One region of the Methyloradius palustris genome, then DNA from elsewhere that is predicted to be linked to it. Evidence: predicted binding sites of a transcription regulator. Region 1 holds the regulator's gene; each other region holds the start of a gene.
What was found. The regulator sigma-54, encoded in region 1, starts transcription at its own class of promoters, with help from an activator protein. The targets are predictions, from matches to a motif close to TGGCACNNTTCCTGCT.

Region 1 (4,995 bases):
AGTTATGCGAGTTGATCATGAAGGCGCAAGGTACGTTTGATGGCCAGATGGCTAAGTTTCTAAAATGAAAACCCTGAAGTAATGATTGTTATAAAGTTGTTTGCTTGAGATGTTTGGCCGCGCCACGATTCTGTTTCCATTAGCCGTGCTGGGTTTACTTGCGCTCGTCACCTTCTGGATAGACCGCACGGTGCAGCCGCCAGTGATCAAGCCTGATGGCAGTAAACGGCATGACCCTGACTATGTGCTGAATAATTTCAACACGGTAAAAACAGGTATTAACGGCAGCGTACAGTACATATTGGCGGCCACGGAAATGACGCATTTTCCTGATGATGACAGTACTAAATTAGAGCGTCCGCATTTAACGCAATATTCGAGCGATAAGCCTTACACGCAAATTGAAAGCCAACGCGGTACAGTATCAAGCAATGGTGAGATAATCGAATTTATGGACAACGTAAAAGTCTTGAGGCAAGGCTACAAAGAGCGCGGCGATATGACCGTGACGACTGAATATTTGAAGGTGTTTCCTAAAACCGAGATTGCAACCAGTGATAAGGCTGTGGTGATCAAGCAATCACCAAGCACGGAATTGCGCGGCACCGGGATGATATACAACAAAAAAGAAAAAACGCTCAAGCTACTCAAAAACGTACATGTGCATTATTTAAGGCCAGGACTTGCGGATAAGGCAGTTGCAGACAAAGCAGTGCTAGAGGCCAAACAAGACAACAAAGTAGTGGTCACAAAGAAAGCAGTCGCCAAACCACAAGTTAAACAAGCTGGTACTAAACCCAGCACTAACAAAGCTAAAAGCAACAATAATAGTAACGCACAGAATAATCAGGCAGCACCTGCTCAAAACAAGCCCCGTATTCGGAGACAATATGAACAAGCCACACCTTAGTCTGTCGCCCACCCTGTTAGTGGCGTCATTATTTTTATTGGCGTCATCCGCCAGCTTTGCTGAAAAGGCCGATCGGCAGAAACCGATTGATATTGAGGCCGATACAGTCACTGTGAACGATGCAAAGAAAACCAGCACCTACACGGGCAATGTGATTTTGACCCAGGGCACGTTGGAGATTCGTGGCGATAAGCTGATTGTGCGTGAAGATAAAGATGGCTTTCAGCACAGCACTTCGACAGGCATGCCGAGCACTTTCAAGCAAAAAATGGAAGGCAAGGCTGAATATATGCAAGGCAACGGTCAACGCATTGAGTACGATGGCCGTATGGATAAAGTACAGCTTTATACGCAAGCCTCAGTGAAGCGCGGCGATGATGTGATTCATGGCGATTACATCATGTATGACGCCAATGCAGAATATGCTGAAGTATTAGGTGGTGGCTCACAGGTGGCTACGCCCTCTGCGCCTAACGGCCGAGTCCGCGCAGTGATACAACCCAAAAAACCTGTGACTGAATAAAACCAGGCCTGAATAATTAAGAAGTTTTGAGAAAGTTTTAGCAAATACATGAGTGAATTGGTAGTAGAAGGTCTGCGCAAAAAGTATAAATCCCGCACGGTGGTGCAGGATATTTCACTACATGTGAACAGTGGTGAAGTCGTCGGGTTGCTCGGGCCCAATGGTGCAGGAAAAACCACCAGTTTTTACATGATGGTGGGGCTGGTCTCACTGGATGACGGCCGTATCTTGCTAGACGGCAAAGACCTGAGCCGCTTGCCTATTCATCAGCGCGCCAGGCTCGGCCTTTCATATCTGCCACAAGAGCCGTCAATATTCCGCAAGATGACAGTCGCTGAAAATATCATGGCGATATTAGAGCTGCAAAAAATGAGCCCTCAAGTGATGGCTGAGCGGCTGGAAGAATTGCTGCTTGAGCTGCACATTGTGCATATTCGCAACAATATGGCGGTAAGTTTATCTGGTGGCGAGCGCCGCCGTGTTGAAATTGCACGCTGCTTGGCAACCAATCCCAGCTTTATTTTGCTGGATGAACCGTTTGCCGGCATAGACCCGATTGCTGTGCTGGATATTCAAAAGATCATCCGTTTTTTGAGCGCTCGCAATATTGGTGTACTGATTACTGACCATAACGTACGCGAAACCCTCGGCATCTGCGATAGAGCGTATATTGTGAATGACGGGCGCGTATTTGCGGCTGGCAAACCCAGTGAAATTATTCATAACGATAGCGTCAGAGAAGTGTATCTCGGTAAGGATTTCCGCCTGTAATCAGCGCAGGCGGCGTATTAATTATGAAACAAAGCCTACAACTTAAATTTTCGCAACATTTGGCGCTCACACCGCAGTTGCAGCAGTCTATTCGCTTGCTTCAGCTATCAACTCAAGAGTTGAATCAAGAGCTAGAAACCTTGCTGCAAGAAAACCCCCTGCTTGAACGCACCACCAATACTGACCAGCCTGTTGATCTGGAAGCAGAAGCTTTTGTGCCAAACAACACGGTGCAGGAAACATCGATTCCAGCCACTGATGAGCCCGCACGTCAGGAAGAATACGGCGATGACTATTTTGAGTTTTCCAGCGGTAATCGTTGGGAAGACAACAGCGCAGGCAATGACGACGAAAACGACTTTAGCTTTCAGGAGTCTGTCTCTCTTACCTTACGTGAACACCTGATCAGCCAGCTTAAATTGATGCAATTCTCAGAGCGGGATCAAACGCTCGCCATGTTGCTGGTTGATACCATTAATGATGATGGCTATCTTGAACAGCCATTAGAAGAACTACTGGAATTACTGCCTGATGAGCTCGAAATTGATCTGCTAGAGCTACAAACCGCGCTCAAACACATCCAGCATTTAGATCCTCCTGGCGTAGGCGCCCGTAGCCTAGCCGAATGCCTGGCATTACAACTGCAAGCAATGCCAGAAGATACGCCGCATTTGGGCTTGGCGATCAATGTAGCACTCCAACACTTACCCATACTGGCCAGCAGAGACTACGCGAAGCTGCGTAAAACCCTGCAATGCGATGACGATGTATTACGCGCAGTTCAGCTCATGGTCACGCAGCTCAACCCTCGCCCTGGTAGCGATTTTACAAAAATCGGCTCCGACCACTATATTCAGCATGAAATTCTGGTCAAAAAAGTCAAAGGCTTATGGATCGCCACGTTAAATGATGAAGTAGTGCCTAGGCTACGTATCAACCAACTTTATGCAGGTATTTTAAAGCGCAATCGTGACAGCTCCAGCCAATACCTGATGAGCCAGATGCAAGAAGCGAAATGGATGATCAAGAATATCCAGCAGCGCTTCTCGACGATTTTGCGGGTCTCACAAGCGATTGTAGATAGACAACGTAACTTTTTCGAGCATGGTGAAGTCGCTATGCGCCCGCTGGTTTTGCGTGAAATCGCTGATGAACTGGGTTTACATGAATCCACCGTCTCTCGCGTCACCACACGAAAATATATGCTTACACCACGTGGTGTGTATGAGCTTAAATATTTCTTCGGTAGCCATGTATCTACCGAATCTGGCGGCGCTTGCTCTGCCACTGCGATACGCGCATTGATCAAGCAAATGGTGAGCGAAGAAAATGCGAAAAAACCCTTATCAGACAACCAGATTACTGATATTTTGAGTAAGCAAGGAATTATGGTGGCACGACGCACCATTGCAAAATACCGCGAGTCTCTCTCGATACCCGCGGCTAACCAGCGCAAATCCATTTAGGATTTGTGATTTTACTAATGAAGGAGTCAATCATGAACCTGCATCTTACTGGCCATCATCTGGAAATCACCCCTGCACTAAGGGACTACGTCCAGAGCAAACTCGCGCGCATCAGCAACCATTTCGACCATGTCATAGACGTGAAAGTCACGTTTAGCGTAGTTAAACTAGCGCAAAAAGTAGAAGCCACATTGCACGTACCGGGGAATGATTTGCACGCCGAAAGCAGTGACGAGAATATGTATCACGCCATTGATACGCTGAGTGACAAACTAGATCGCCAAGTGTTGAAACACAAAGAGAAACAAGGCGATCACCACAAAACCAATGGCGCTCTGAAACATCAGGCGACTGAATAAAGTTTAGTGATTCCATAAAACTTTTGCACACCATAAAACTGCGAGGCGCAAGCGGCATGCAAAACAAGCCATCATTACCAGATCAACAGGTTTTGTCTGTGCTTGCTGCCGAGCAGTATCTTCTATTTATGTTCCATGATGGATTCAATCATGGCTGAAATCAGTGTAAATCAACTCTATAACGATACCCGCCGTAACCTCAAACTGACTTGGGTATCAGGGCTCGATGGCGGCAATAACCTGCTGACCAGCGAAACTGTCACTAAACCCTCACTGGCCTTAATAGGCCATCTGAATTTTGTACATCCCAATCGCGTGCAAGTGCTGGGCTGTGCTGAAATGGATTACTTGCGCAGCCTGAAATCCAAAGAGTTACACCAAGCGATTCAAAATTTATTTTCAACCGATTTAGCTGCAGTCGTTGTTGCCAATGGTGAAAAACCACCTAAAGAATTGAACGATGCGTCGGATCAATTTCAAACCCCACTATTTACTTCGCCGCTACAAAGCCCTGGCTTGATGGACGTATTGAGCCATTACCTGGCACAGGCCGTGGCTGAATCTACCAGTGCACATGGCGTATTTATTGAGGTTCAGGGCTTTGGCATATTGATTAAAGGTAGCCCAGCCATTGGTAAGAGCGAGTTAGCGCTTGAGCTCATTTCGCGCGGACATCGACTGGTGGCAGATGACATCGTTGATTTTTTCCGTATCGCGCCCGACCGTCTGGAAGGACGTTGCCCGCCATTGTTGCAGGATTTTCTTGAAGTACGCGGGCTAGGTATCCTCAATATTCGCGCCTTGTTTGGCGATAACGCTGTCAAGCCTACTAAACCGCTGGACTTGATTATCCAGCTTGAGATGGCCGATCTGGTGATGCCAGAGAAACTGGATCGCCTGAAAGTCAAATCGCATCACGAAAAAATACTCGGCGTAAAAATACCCAAAGTCATGATTCCCGTCGCC
Region 2 (4,995 bases), 160 kb from region 1:
ATCTGGTCTGGTCGCAAGTACCTGCCCAAGTTTGACAAACGTAGGGCCTAAATCTTGAATCGCTAAACGCACTCTGACTTCTGGCGGCAAATTCATGATCTCTGGCGGTACATCGGCGCTTAATGCTTTGCCAGCCCAGCCAATAAAGCTGCGCTTGCCCAGACGCTTGGCAATATCATCCCAACCATAGCGCATGAGCACGCCAGTAATCTCGCGTATGCGGCCTAAGTCACGAAAGACAGAAATGGTTTGACGAATCATTAGTATGTGTTGCTTTTGGTATTGTCTGCGCTATTAACGGCTGGCAGATTTAGTGGCACTGAGATGAATGGCATTGGCTTTTTGTTCAATTTTGTTGGCGATTTCATTGAGTTTGCGGCTGGCAAGCAATGCAATTTTACGCTTTGCCTTACTTGTCATTTGGCCAGTCATTTGTTTACTTGTATCTCGCACATGCATGATAGAACTATGTATTTCCTGAGCGAACCCTTTGGCAACCAGCCTCATTCTATGCTTTGCTGAAGTGCCTATCTGCTGCGCATGCTCGGCCAGCGTTTCATGGCCATGATCAGCCTGGTGGATCACTTTATTCAGCACCGCATGCACTGCTTTACTTGCGTTTACTCTCAAATTTAGCCCCGTCAGAGATTGATGTTTGCGCATCGATTGACCTCATGGTTCAGAATTTATCTAGTTTGATTCTACACCATAGATTGTTGCACTTGTTGCTGCCTTGGGCGTTGAATTCAGTTACAGCTAAAATTCATGAACAAAAATAAGGGTTTACAAATAGTACTCAACGCTTTTAGAATGCATTTCATGTTAATACGCCCTACTTTACTGGCCATATTACTCAGCCTGAGTTTGCAAGCTCATGCTGCGGATCGCACTATGGTTCCCAATGGAATGGCCGCTAACAACAGTGATTCAGTAAATAACGATCAAAACGGCCAAGCCAGCGCATCTAGATGGTCTGACACTGTGCAAGAAGTCATGATGAATGCATTAAGCCTGACTGGCATACGCTATACCTATGGTGGCAAAAATCCAGATACAGGCTTTGATTGCAGCGGCTTTGTACGTTATGTATTTCAACAGGCAGCCAGCCTGACTTTACCTCACAGCGCGCGCGCCATCAGCCAGTTAGGGCAATCCGTCTCAATAGATGAGTTGCAACCAGGCGACCTAGTGTTCTTCAACACACTAAAAACAGCGTTTTCTCACGTCGGCATTTATATTGGCGGGCATCGATTTATTCACGCACCCAGCACAGGCGGCGGCATTAGCGTGGTGGATATGGATGATAGTTACTGGGTAAAACGGTTTAATGGCGCAAAACGGCTAGATGAAAAACTGATATCCCCTAAGGATGCAGCGGCCATTAGCGCGGCCAGCAATCAAATGAGTGAGTAACTCGCGCGATCCAAATTAAACTAAAAGCGGCTTAAATGGCCGCTTTTAGTTTATTCAGACTTGGCTATTTATTACTTGTAAAACACACCTACATCGCCAGGTTTGCGCAACATTTTATCAACTTCGCCGATATGCAACTCTTCTGCATAAATCATTTCACGCGCATATTCTTCCAGCATCACTGAATCACCTTCTACTAACTTCAGCAGTTTGCGATAACAATTGAGTGAAGCATTTTCATGCTCGAGCGATTCACGCAAAATATCGCCAATGTCGTGGTTATGCGTTTCAAGCAGTGGGCCTATAGACAATGAAGGATGCCCGCCAAGATGCGTAATCAATTCACCAGCTTTGTTAGCGTGGTCGAGAGATTCCGTGGCTTGCCCCCGTAGCCATGAAACAATCGGTATGCGCGTATATCCATAGACCATCAGCGCATAGTGCGTATAGCGCACCACACCAGCCAGCTCCATCTCAAGAATCAGGTTGAGCGCCTTGATGACGGGGGAATTGTGTTCATCGTGTTTTGGTTTTTTAGCCATGTGTCACCTCACTAGTTTGGTTTAAAAGCGTTGATTGAAAACCCGAGTCTAATCGCTTTAAAAGAATCTTGCAGAACTGCGAATAGTTCACATTTTGAATCTCAAATGGGTTTAGTCTTCGCCCGACTATTATTCGACTTTATCGCTATGTCCCAAGGGGCGGTCTGGATCAATAACATCACGAATCAATTGCTTCAGTTCTTTAGACTCTGGAAAACGACCTTTTTCTTTGCGTGAAAATAGCACCTGCCCATTCAGGCGCACTTCAAAAATGCCACCAGTCCCAGGAACTAGGCTCACGCGGGTAATGTCGTATTCGAAGGTAACAAGTAGCTCCTGTGCCATCCATGCAGCGCGCAATAGCCAGCGACATTGGGTGCAATACTCGATTTCAATATCCGTTAGATTTTTTTGGTTCATTGGGGAAAACCTTTTAATTTATGCCACAAAATAGCTGGCTACTATGCAAATACATGGTAAATAGCGGAAAATAAGCTATTGTTCGATTTATATTTGCATTACTCAATATTTAACTCTACCTCAATCTAATACTTTACCTTCCATTAAGGAACAGTTTCCACATGCGTGCACAACTCAATAAATTTGGCTTAATCGTTGTCAGTATCGCCATGGGCTTCATGCTCAGCCTGACATATTCTGCGATTGCCGATAAAAGCACTGATAAAGATGCCAAATCACAGCCACAATTACCACTGGACGAACTGCGCACATTTGCTGAAGTGTTCGGCAAAATCAAGACAGACTATGTAGAACCAGTCGATGACAAAAAACTCATTACTGAAGCAATCAAAGGCATGGTATCAGGCCTAGACCCACACTCAGACTACTTGGATGCTGATGGCTTTAAAGACTTGCAGGCAGGTACGCAAGGCGAGTTTGGCGGCTTGGGTATTGAGGTGGGAATGGAAGATGGATTTGTGAAAGTTGTCTCGCCGATTGAAGACACGCCCGCATATAAAGCAGGCATTAAAAGTGGCGACCTGATTATAAAACTTGATGACACCGCAGTTAAAGGACTGACCCTGAGTGACGCAGTAAAAATGATGCGCGGTAAGCCAGACACCCCAATCACGCTAACGATATTGCGCAAAGGCGAGCCTAAACCTTTAGTCATCACCTTAAAACGTGCAGCCATCAAAACCCAAAGTGTTAAATACAAATTAGTCGAGCCTGGCTATGCCTACGTTCGCATCACACAATTCCAGGAACATACTGGTGAAGATTTAGCAAAAGCACTGCAAACCCTGCGCGATCAAAATAAAGAACCGTTTAAAGGCTTGATACTGGATTTACGTAATAACCCAGGCGGCTTGCTGAATGCGGCTGTAGGCGTTGTTGCTGCGTTCATCCCCAAAGGTGATTTAGTCGTGTACACCGAAGGCCGTACTGAAGATGCAAAAATGAACCTGACTGCCAATCCTGAAAACTACGTCAGAGGCAGTGCTGATTACTTGCGCAACGCATCGCCAGAACTGAAAACAGTGCCGATGGCTGTGATTGTCAATGGTGGCTCAGCTTCGGCCTCGGAGATTGTGGCGGGCGCTCTACAAGACCAAAAACGTGCAGTTATCATGGGCACACAAAGCTTTGGCAAAGGCTCCGTGCAAACAATATTGCCAATGAATAACGGAACAGCAATTAAACTAACAACAGCGCGATACTTCACACCTAACGGCCGCTCTATCCAAGCGAAAGGCATTGTGCCCGATATTACTGTTGAAGATGCCACGCTAAGCAGCTCTGATTCATCAGGCCTTAATCTGCGCGAAGCTGATTTATCGAATCATTTATCCAACCCTAAAGATGCGAGCGCAAATACACCTGCCACGCCTGTAAAAACACCAGATGCTGCAACCCCTGCGCCAGTGGATAAAGACAAAGCGCCTGCTGACAAAACCAGCGATAAGGCACCACCAGAGCCTGGTAGCAAATCTGACTATCAGTTTAATCAGGCCTTGAATCTACTTAAGGGCGCGCAGATTCTGCAACGCAAATAAGCAAGATGCTAGATCGACTAATCATAGAGTTTGATAAAGGACTGCGTACGCTGTTAGCGGAAGCCCATAGCGCTCGTCAACATCCTGATCATGACTTCGCTGAAGCAACGCTGGAAAGTGCAGAAAAGAAGCATGCTGCTGCATTGATGCGCGTAAACCATAGCGGTGAAGTCTGCGCCCAGGCTTTGTACAGTGGACAATCGCTCACTGCCAAGAACCCTGCTACGGTAGAAGCACTGAAACAAGCGGCAAAAGAAGAAACTGAGCACTTAGCCTGGTGTGAAGAGCGCATTAAATCGCTAGGTGGAAGAACCAGCGCGCTCAACCCGCTATGGTATGCGGGTTCATTTACCATGGGCGCGATTGCTGGGGCGCTTGGCGACAAATGGAATCTAGGCTTTTTAGCAGAAACCGAACTACAAGTTGAAAAGCATTTGAAAAGCCATTTGGACAGTCTGCCTGAACAAGACACGAAGAGCCGAGTCATTGTCGAACAAATGCAAACTGATGAAGCCAAGCACGCAGCAACAGCTTATGAACATGGCGCCGCAGAGTTACCAAAACCGATCAAATCAGGTATGCAATTGATTTCAAAACTAATGACCAAAACTAGCTATTACCTATGAGCAAAGAATCTAGCATCAAACCATTTAGCGAACAGCTGGCGGCCCTGCCCGCCGCAGAACATGTACAAAAAATAGAGCTTATAGCGCTAGATGGTGAAACAACAGCCGTGATTGAAAACAAGCCTGGAAGCCAAGGCTCTATCAAGGTGTATCACCATCTATATAAAAAATATGGCGAAATCAGCGTTGAGGCTGCGAATGAGGGCTTGGGGATTTACGCGGAACATACAGAAGATGCAAAACTCAACGCTGGCAAGCACCCAAATATCGATCGCTTGCTAGCGCTGATTGAAAACAATAGCAGCTTGGCCGTAAAACTATATGACCATGCAGGTTTGCTTAGAGCCTAATCAATTCAGACTATTTTTGGTCTGAAATTGGTGGGTGATATATGAG
Region 3 (4,995 bases), 200 kb from region 1:
TGGCTTTAGCTGTTTTTGGCTTGGCCTTTGTGGCTGATACCACTTCAACTTTTACTTCTGCAGTTTTCTTTATTGCGGGTGTTTTAGCAGCAGGTTTATCTTCTACTTTTTTACCCTTCGCTTTTTTACCTGCACTATCTTTTTCTTTAATGGCATGCATTTTTTTACGCCATTCTTGCAGATTTCCATCTTCAATCTCTAGCTGTATGGCCAGTGCTAGATCAACACTTACCTTGTCTTTCTCAAGCCTGCGCGGTAATTTCCCACCCATTCTTGATAAGAGACGTTCTTTCTCTTCTTCTGATAGCGTTTTAATCTTGTCTAAATATTCTGGATTGCTTAGTTTCATTCTCAAACCCCGAAACACAATGTTGTGAACACGTGAGTTTATAGCAATATGTTTTTTTTATGCATGACCTTTTTGTGACAAAAATATTGCTGTTTTTACTTTCACAAATTTAAGCCGTCTAAAGCTGAATATAGGCCAAGATTATTCCTTGTTAACAGCGCTGCCATGCTTGGTAAATTTTAGCTGCTTGAGGTCGTAGCCCTGAGTTTTTGCAACTGCCATGGCACGTTCTAATTCAGTTTTATTTAAATCTGGTGTTCTTGAAAGTATCCACAGATATTTGCGGTTGGGGTTAGCCACCACTGCCCATTGATAATCTTCATCTAAGCCGATTACCCAATAGTCGGCGCGAAAAGGCCAGAAGAAAGATACCTTGAGTTGCGATGTGCTGATTGGGCTAGCTTGCCAAGTTTTGCCTTTCGCTTGGTCAAATCCATCTTTGGTTCTGCAGCGATTCGTGACGTCAATTTCACCCTTAGTATCTAGCGAATATTCTGCCGTGGTGTCACCAATACAATTTCTCTGGAAAAACATCGGAAATGCAGCTATTTCATACCACTTTCCTACATAGCGATTAATATCGAGGGTGGTTACGCTGGTGACATCTGGCTGATCTGCCCGAGCTAAACAGCAGCAAAAGACAATTGCAAAGAAACTGAGCAGATGTGGGATGGGTTTCATATGAAATAGATGCTTAACCAAGTTTTGGTTGATTCTGTTTTGATCGCTAAGGGCTCACACAAATAAAAATGGCCCAATTAAGGGCCATTTTATGGGATTCTGTTAGTTGCTAAGCTACAGCAATATCAGATAAGCAATTAAGCCTTCTGGATATTAGAAGCTTGTTTACCTTTAGCACCCTCTGTCACGTCAAAAGTAACGCGTTCATTTTCTTTCAAACTCTTGTAACCGCTATCAACGATTGCAGAGAAATGTGCGAATAAATCGTCACCACCACCATCAGGAGTAATGAAACCAAAACCTTTAGAATCATTAAACCATTTAACTATACCTGTTGCCATTATATTACTTTCATACTTTTAAAAGGGAGGCACCCTGAAAGTCTGCTTACCAAATTCATAAGCCCATAGACTTAAAAACTGAAATAACCAAACGCCTTATTGGCTTTGTACGTACAAATCAACACAAAGTCAAGCATTATTATGCTGATTGCTTAATTAAACTTGCGCGCCTATACTGCGCGGACGTCTAAATTGCATTGACCTAATTCAAATAATGCAAAACATGCACTACTGGTCTTGTGTATTCCGCACTGAATTCCCTCTGATTTACTACACCTCAAAACTCTATGAGATTGTTGCTTCATCATGGTAACAAAAACTTATTGGAGAAATATCCTTGGCAAAAGAAGAGCTTATAGAAATGAATGGTGTGGTGATGGAAGTGCTGCCCGATTCGCGCTTTCGAGTGACCTTGGATAACGGTCACAATCTGGTTGCATATACGGGTGGCAAGATGCGTAAAAACCATATCCGAATTTTAGCGGGTGATAAGGTTACTTTGGAGTTGTCACCTTATGACATCAACAATGGCCGTATTACTTTCAGGCACATTGAATCAAAAGCTGCTTTTACTCCGAGACGTCGAACTTACTGATTATGAGTGTTTGTAATTAAGTAATGCTCGTTAATTGATAAAAAGGGCTCACTCAATATATTGAGTGAGCCCTTTTTAGTGGGTGGCTAAGTTAAATTCAGCCTGAGTCTGATCTTAGTCTAGACCAATCTGGTAAACCTCTTCCTGATTACCCACCACTTTGCCAGTCACAGCATCTACTTCTACTTCCCACTCTTTGCCATCTTTTGTCTTGATGTCGAATTCGTAAGAAGGGTCGCCATCAGCTTCTATCTTGAATTCGCTTTCTACAACTTCACCAGCGTGTAATGCCAGCGCAATCTTTTTTGCCTCTTCAACAGTGATTTTTGCTTTGGCTTTAAATGCAGGGTCGCTTGCATCTACAACTTCAAGATTTATCTCTAGTATCTTTCCTGTTTTGGCATCTACTTCCACTTCCCATTCTTTGCCGTCAGCACCTTTGATATCGAACTCGTAAATAGCCTTGCCATTATCCAACTCGGCTTCAAGAGAGATCACGTCGCCTGGGTACTTCGCTAAAGCAGCTTTCATGGCGGTTTCTAACTTTCCTGTGAATTTTTCAGCTGCAAAAGCTGGGTTTATCACAAATAAACCGGCAATAATTGCTGCGATTGATGTTTTATACATGGCAATATCCTATCTTGTGGTTTAAAAATTGGCTGGCATTATCTATAAATGCCCAATGAGGCTATTCTAGGTTTTGCCCGGTAAATTGTAAATAAAGTGTTGATTATTATAGGTAATTAATTTTAATTTTGGCTGCATGTAACCAGTGTTGGTTGTCGACAGCCAATACTGTGGGAAAAATGCAGTACCTAATGGCGGTAGAAATAACTTGTCGATATATCAAATACCCATAAACTGAATAGATAAAGTTTCATAATGGTGCACGCGCACCACAACTAAGTGAACATTGACGTTTTTTATGGTGGCAATTGAAAATGATTCTGAAGTTTAATTTAATTATTTCATGGCATTAACGAATTTTATTTCTCAATGGCATAGCTATTGCTTTTGCCTGTAAAGCGTAATGTTAACTTGAGTCAATTATGCTCCGAGTTTTACTGGTAGATAACCATGCGGAGCGTGCAGCTCCACTCACTCAATTGTTATCAGATGCAGGGTATAACGTGATTGGGCGTTTGTCTGATACGGCAAACTTACATGATGCAGTGAGTGCCTTGCAGCCCGATGTAGTGATTATAGATACAGAGTCGCCCAGCAGAGATACGCTGGAGCACTTGATTGTGATGAATTCGAATGCACCGCGGCCGATTGTGATGTTTACGCATGATGGCGATAGAGACAAGATTCGAGAGGCTACAAAAGCAGGTGTAAGTGCTTATGTGGTCGGTGGTTTAGCAGGTGATCGGTTGAGGCCGATTATGGATGCGGCGATAGCAAGATTTGAAGAATTTAAAAGTTTGCGTCTTGAGTTAAATGAGGCAAACAGCAAGCTGAGTGAGCGCAAGGTGGTAGAAAAAGCCAAAGGCTTACTCATGAAGCAGCGTGGCATTAGCGAAGATGAAGCATATGGCATGTTGCGAAATATGGCGATGAAACAGAACATACGCTTGGCAACGTTAGCCGAGCAAGTGGTACAAGCAGCAAAGTTGCTGTTTTAAGATTTAGAAGTTTGGAACGGTGATCTCTACCCAACGGCGGGAGAAGAAATCACAGCAAAGAAATAATTAAAATTTTAGTAATTAGTAATAAAGAACTAGTAGTACACAAGCAATAACGAGCCAGTGCTGGCTCACCGGACAAAGGCGTCCTTGCTGCGAAATTTATTTCGTAAGCAGGACGCCTTTTTTATTTTGTGTTTTGAGACTTAGGAGTAACACATGAGTACCAATGAAAAAGATGTAGCGCAAAAAAGCTTTGCTACCGAAAAAGTGGTAACCCCTGATAACAGCCGCCGCAATTTTTTCCGTGCAAGTGCTGGCGCATTGGGTGCCTCTGTTTTGATGGGCATGGTGCCTGAGCAGGTTCGCAATAATGCATGGGCCGCAGGCACTGATGCCCCTGAAATCAAAGAAGTGAAAATTGGCTTTATCCCGTTAACTGACTGTGCGCCAATTGTTGTCGCTGCCGAAATGGGCTTCGACCAGAAATACGGCATCAAGATTGTGCCTTCAAAAGAAGCTTCGTGGGCAGGTGTTCGCGACAAAGTAGTCAACGGTGAATTGCACGCAGCCCACGTTCTGTATGGCCTGGTGTACGGCGTGCAAATGGGCATTGGTGGCATGCAAAAAGACATGGCCGTGCTCATGAGCCTGAATAATAACGGTCAAGGCATTACGCTAGCCAATCAGATAAAAGACAAGGGCGTGGTCGATGGCCCAACGCTTAAACGTCTACTGGATAATGAAAACCGCGACTTTACTTTCGCGCAGACTTTTCCTACTGGTACCCATGCCATGTGGCTTTATTACTGGCTGGCCGCAAATGGCATTAACGCCATTAAAGATGTCAAAACCATTGTAGTGCCACCACCACAGATGGTTGCCAATATGCGTATCGGCAATATGGATGGCTACTGTGTGGGTGAGCCATGGGGTGCACGTGCAATTTACGACAAAGTGGGCTTCACTGTCGCAACTTCACAAGACATTTGGGTCGATCACCCAGAAAAAGTACTAGGCACAACCGCCGAGTTTGTCGCTAAGAACCCGAATACTACCCGCGCCATGATGTTGGCTGTGCTTGAAGCTTGCCGCTACATTGAAGCGACTGCCAACCGTCCAGCTGTTGCCAAGCTGATTGCTGGTAAATCTTATGTTAATGCGCCTGAAGAGGTGATTGAAGGCCGTTTCCTCGGTCATTACGACAATGGCAATGGTAAAAAATGGGAAGACTCTAACTTCATGAAATTCTTCAACGATGGCAAGGTGAATTTCCCTTACCTCTCAGACGGCATGTGGTTCCTTACCCAGCATAAACGCTGGGGTCTGTTGAAAGACGACCCAGACTATTTGGCGATTGCTAAAAAAGTAAACCAGATCGACCTATACACCCAAGTCGCTAGC
Region 4 (4,995 bases), 450 kb from region 1:
CCCTTGAGGTCTTGAATTGTCTTGGCTGTGGAATTGGCAGGCACTACCAGATAGGTATTGCTGCTACGTCCCCAAGGCACCACCAACTGGCTGATGGATTGCGCAGAGTTCAAAATAATCGGTGGCAGGTCGCCATACGAGGCAAAATCAATTGAGCCGTTAGCAAAACCTTCATTGATGATTGGGCCTGTTTGCGCTGTTGCTGCAGGCACCCACTCGATCTTGATGCCTTTTTTTGCTAGTGCATCACCGAGACCGCCCTGTTCGAGCAATACTTCCTGCCCCATAAAAGTAGTCTTGCCTGCAATGTTATAAGCCACTACAGAGATGCGGACAGTCTTCGGTAAATCTTCAGCAACTGCCAAGGACGATGCAAACGCCATGACAGTTAATCCAGATAACAACAACTTGATACTTTTTTTCAACATGACAACTCCAAATAATTTCAGGTACAAAGCTGCCATTTATACAGCTCTATATACAGATACAGTGTTAAGCGGCCTTAGCTTTTTCATGCAGCCATTTCTCGGCCTCAGCCAGGGGGCGGAAATCAACCCATGCATCGAGATCAATATCGCGATCCAGCAGACCATGCACGAGCATGAAATCTTTCTGCTGGCGGAATAACTCGATACGTTCTGCAGAGAGTGAGGGCACTAGCGATAAATGAAAATCATCGCCATAGGCTGTCTCAACGCCATCATTGCCTGAACGCGTTTCGCTTTTCAGAATATCGCGCACGCCATTGATATTGGTTTTGGCCCAATCAGCGGCACGCAGGGTTTGGTAAAGAAAACGTGCAACGAGATCGCCATGGTTTTCCAGAAAATCTTCATGCACAGTGATTGGCCTAGGCGTGCCGTTATTCACACGCGTCTTAAGGTCTGCGTAGCTATCCAGATTGATACCTACTACTGCGCCCAAACGTTTGGCGGCATCAACAGCGGAAGCGCCTTTGACATATACAGCATCGACATTGCCATCAATCAGATCCTGCAAGCCAGACCACAGATCACCAAGTCGCTCACCGCGGTTGCCAGTGTTGCCCCAACCAGAAGCAACCTCCACCAGTTTGACATCATCCAGAGTCAAACCAGCAATAGACAACGCGCCCTTATAACCATGCAGGCTCATGCCACGGGCAATACTACTGCCACGAATGTGATCCTTAATTGGATGGTCAATGAAAGCTGGCAGTGCTAAGCGCTTGCCACGCAGATGCTCAGGCTTGGTGATGCCAGAATCAGGCCTTACTAATATGGCTTGCCATTCTTCTATCCACGTCAACCCTATCAGTTTTGTAGCTGCTCCTTGTGCCCTGGCTGCAAGAGCCAACAAGTTGCCACCTTCGCGGATCAGGGTTGGCAGCTGGTGATCGTAGTGATGGCGCTGTAACTCACGTGGCGCATCCTGTAATGTAGAAACCTTGATGCCATCCTGTGCAAACTCCTCATCTAGCCAACCTAGCTTATACGCAAGGCCAGTGGCTGTAGGAACTGGGCAACGGGTGAACCATATCTGGTCGATATTCTGCGTGCTCATATCTTTTCTCTCATTTCTCTACGCTTAGCCCAAATCCGTCACGGGCACCAAACCTTCTGTCTTGGCCTGTTCGAATATCTTGGCCATCTTCCATTGCTGCGCCAATACGCCAGGGCCGTAATCACGAGAACCACCGAGAGACTCTGCTAGCAGCTGAATCTGAGCACCTTCTTCTAGCAGCAGGATGAATTCGGCTGTTTTGCGCAAGCCTTCCTTGCCCCATACGGTTGATCCACCGTTGGCTTCGAGAATAGCTGGAGTGTGGGGATTGAGCTTGATTTGGTCGAGAATGTAATCTACCTCTTGCTGACGGCGGTCAATATAGACCGGCAATTCACGAATCAGCTTGAAGCGCTGCACTGGCACATAGCGAATCGGTAAAGTGCGATGGGTTTGTGCCCATGCGCCGAGATATGGAGAATGCACATGGGATACGGTAGTGATATCAGGATGCTGCTGGAATATCTTGGTATAGCGACCTACACCACCAGCCTTGCCTTGATAAACCGTGCCGTCAAAACCGGCCACTGTTGCTTCCAGCTTTTTGCCACGATTGAATGGGCCTGGATCATTGACTATCACAATCTTATCTTCACCAGGCACACGCTCGACAAAGCCAACCGTGCCGTTAGCGGTGATAGTGCCCGTTTCACGAAACACATCAAATGCCAGCTGTGCCTCGACCAGCACTTTGGCGACAAAAGCATCAATATCTGTTTTTGTTTCTATGGCTACTACACTCATTTTCATATCCTTTATTGAACGTTGAATACAACTCACTGCGACATAAGCGCAATAGCTGTGCCAAGATCCAATAATAAATACAAGTTATTGATATTATTAATTTAATTAAGAATTAATACGAAATGATCTGATGTGCTGATTTCAACAATTGATCTGAATAGAACAGTAGCTGTTGCCTAGCAAACACTTTAGAGTTCATTTAACCTTTAATTCTTTATAGTTATATTGATATTATTTATTATTCATATACATTTTAATAACTATTAAGTATATTCACGCCATTCATTAGCAGAGAGTGAGCACAAGAATGCGCACACAACCATGGCACTATGATTTACCTGGAAATGATCGCTCGGGCAGCAGCCCAAGCTTAGAACACCGCCGAGATTCCGTTGAACGGTCGGTGGAAGCCGCTGATCATGTAATCACTCACCCTAATCCGTCTGCGGTTAGTTTATCTATCCGTGCCAGCGCTCTGGTATTCAGCGACCCAAAGTCGCAAAGCCTGCTGAGCCTGATTGAGAAGATTGCTGCCAGTAACGCGACCGCATTGATCATTGGTGAAACGGGTACCGGCAAGGAGCTGATTGCACGTCATATTCACGCCTTGAGCAACCGCAAGAACGGGCCATTTCAGGCCATCAATTGCGGCGCATTCTCCGAGACGCTTGTTGAAAGCGAGCTATTTGGCTACGAGCGTGGTGCATTTACTGGTGCCAATACATCCAAGATAGGCTGGTTTGAAACCGCCAATGGCGGCACCCTGTTTCTGGATGAAATAGGCGATTTGCCGCAATCCACTCAAGTAAAACTGCTACGTGTGCTACAGGAACGTGAAGTAGTAAGGGTAGGCTCACGCAAACCCACACCGATTGATGTGCGCCTGATTGCCGCCACCAACGTAAATCTGGAAGAAGCCGTGCGCGCTGGCCGCTTCCGCGAAGATTTGTATTACCGCATCAAGGTAGTACCAATCGACTTGCCGCCATTGCGTGAGCGCCGTGGCGACATATTGCCGCTGGTTGAGCACTTTCTGAATGTGTATAAAAACCGCTTGCAGACTGCTACCCCACAACTGGCACCAGAGACCATACGACTCATGCTCGATTACCCCTGGCCTGGCAATATTCGCGAGCTAGAGAATGTGATTCACCGCGCCTTGCTGGTATCCACATCGTCGTCGCTACAACCCAAAGACCTGAACCTGCCAGCTATTCATGCGCATAGTCTGGATCTGAAAGATCAGGGTTATCAAAAGCCAGAGCTTCAATCTGTAGGTTATACAAGCACATCCTACATAGCCGATAGCGGTACAGATGCGCTGGAGAGAACCCTCAACGAGCTATTTGAAAAAGCACCTGATAATCTCTATGACTTGATCAACGGCGTTACCGTTGCCAAGGCTTATGAGTTTAGCAACAAGAATCAGGTACATACCGCCAAGTTGCTAGGCATCAGCCGCAATATTTTGCGCGCACGACTGAAAGAACTTGGACTAATCGCCTGATCTATAGCTGTTAAACGATAAAAAAACAGGGCCGATAATTTCGGCCCTATTCATTTCTGAATGGCGACTATCAAATTGTAATTTCTAAGCAACGAGCGCCTGCAAATTCTCCTGCTGCAAGAGAAATACTGCCTGATCTACCGCAACATCAATCCGCTGCTTGATTGCATCGCTTGTTAACTCATAATTCACGAACTCAGTATCTTTGGCATATATCGCCGTAGGCACGGTATAGACGCCGAAAAAGCTGGCGAGTGTTCGTAGTTGGTAGTCCAGCACCAGCGCATGCTGGTCACTACCCCCAGTAGCCGCTAGAATCGCGACTTTACCTGCCAACCGCTTTGGGTCTAGCAAATCAAAGAAATGCTTTAGCAAGCCAGTATAAGAAGCCTTATAGACTGGGCTAGCAATCACAATCAAATCTGCTTCATCCAGCTTTTTATACTCAGCCGCCAAAGCATCAGGAAACTGGTTATAAGAAACTGTGCTGCCCAGTACCGTTGCGATCTGCGCAATATCAATCACCTCAGCATGCGCATGCAGCTTTTGTGATGCCTTGTTCACGATCACCTCCACCAAATTCTTGGTGCGTGATGGTTGGGTAATGCTCCCCGAAATTCCGACTATTTTTGCCATACATTAAGCCTTGTTCAAATTGGTTATAAAAGATAGATGGGGTCATACTTGCAAAAGCAATGCCATTAAATAATATCTTTTATAATCAATGACTAATTAATTTATAAGGGTATATTTAATAGAATAAGTCAGATATCAATACATCAAATGTTGATGCAATGTTGCAGCAACAACACTTTGTGGCAGATAGCAGAGTATTGATGGGCAACTTATGACTACTTTCGCGCCAAATAAAAAGCAGGAGCCACTAAATAACCCCTGCTTTTTTACAGTCTGCTTATGCTTAAGCTGCTTTCTTTTCCAATGACTGCAATACTTCCCTTAATGGATTTGGGTCTATCCAGGCATTTACATCAAAATCTGCCTTGATGAAGCCCCATTTCAACAAGAAATCCTTGTAGCCAGATAAAGCGGCGATGGATTCAGGGTTGAGATCAGTACCCTGATGCAGGTGAATGTCGTTGCCGTAGGCTTTGCGTACCCATTCATCGGTAGAGCCTGATTCGCGGGCAATATAAGCGACGGTTTCAGCTTCATGGCTGGCTGCCCAGTCGCCGACTGAAAGC

Region 2: ZMTM_RS01860 (SelT/SelW/SelH family protein) is a predicted target of sigma-54. The motif match lies at 2,438-2,453, and genes of this name have one in related genera.
Region 3: ZMTM_RS02060 (ANTAR domain-containing response regulator) is a predicted target of sigma-54. The motif match lies at 2,964-2,979, and genes of this name have one in related genera.
Region 4: ZMTM_RS03095 (class II aldolase/adducin family protein) is a predicted target of sigma-54. The motif match lies at 2,334-2,349, and genes of this name have one in related genera.

What each region holds. Positions count from the first base shown of each region.
Region 1 covers NZ_AP024110.1:185,685-190,679, reverse strand. The annotation lists gene ZMTM_RS00945 (KdsC family phosphatase) at 1-68, shown strand, start outside; gene lptC (LPS export ABC transporter periplasmic protein LptC) at 110-910, shown strand; gene lptA (lipopolysaccharide transport periplasmic protein LptA) at 891-1,433, shown strand; gene lptB (LPS export ABC transporter ATP-binding protein) at 1,482-2,204, shown strand; gene ZMTM_RS00925 (RNA polymerase factor sigma-54) at 2,228-3,670, shown strand; gene hpf (ribosome hibernation-promoting factor, HPF/YfiA family) at 3,703-4,029, shown strand; gene hprK (HPr(Ser) kinase/phosphatase) at 4,180-4,995, shown strand, end outside.
Region 2 covers NZ_AP024110.1:344,434-349,428, reverse strand. The annotation lists gene ZMTM_RS01880 (ABC1 kinase family protein) at 1-261, opposite strand, end outside; gene ZMTM_RS01875 (hypothetical protein) at 295-630, opposite strand; gene ZMTM_RS01870 (C40 family peptidase) at 820-1,413, shown strand; gene ZMTM_RS01865 (ferritin-like domain-containing protein) at 1,485-1,955, opposite strand; gene ZMTM_RS01860 (SelT/SelW/SelH family protein) at 2,085-2,375, opposite strand; gene ZMTM_RS01855 (S41 family peptidase) at 2,537-3,973, shown strand; gene coq7 (2-polyprenyl-3-methyl-6-methoxy-1,4-benzoquinone monooxygenase) at 3,979-4,599, shown strand; gene ZMTM_RS01845 (DUF2322 family protein) at 4,596-4,949, shown strand; gene ZMTM_RS01840 (VOC family protein) at 4,960-4,995, opposite strand, start outside.
Region 3 covers NZ_AP024110.1:384,503-389,497, forward strand. The annotation lists gene ZMTM_RS02035 (hypothetical protein) at 1-349, opposite strand, end outside; gene ZMTM_RS02040 (lipocalin family protein) at 491-1,030, opposite strand; gene ZMTM_RS02045 (cold-shock protein) at 1,168-1,371, opposite strand; gene infA (translation initiation factor IF-1) at 1,709-1,966, shown strand; gene ZMTM_RS02055 (PepSY domain-containing protein) at 2,081-2,593, opposite strand; gene ZMTM_RS02060 (ANTAR domain-containing response regulator) at 3,016-3,591, shown strand; gene ZMTM_RS02065 (CmpA/NrtA family ABC transporter substrate-binding protein) at 3,811-4,995, shown strand, end outside.
Region 4 covers NZ_AP024110.1:636,196-641,190, reverse strand. The annotation lists gene ZMTM_RS03105 (ABC transporter substrate-binding protein) at 1-428, opposite strand, end outside; gene ZMTM_RS03100 (ABC transporter substrate-binding protein) at 493-1,542, opposite strand; gene ZMTM_RS03095 (class II aldolase/adducin family protein) at 1,567-2,286, opposite strand; gene ZMTM_RS03090 (sigma-54 interaction domain-containing protein) at 2,594-3,793, shown strand; gene ZMTM_RS03085 (NAD(P)H-dependent oxidoreductase) at 3,878-4,429, opposite strand; gene ZMTM_RS03080 (ABC transporter substrate-binding protein) at 4,713-4,995, opposite strand, start outside.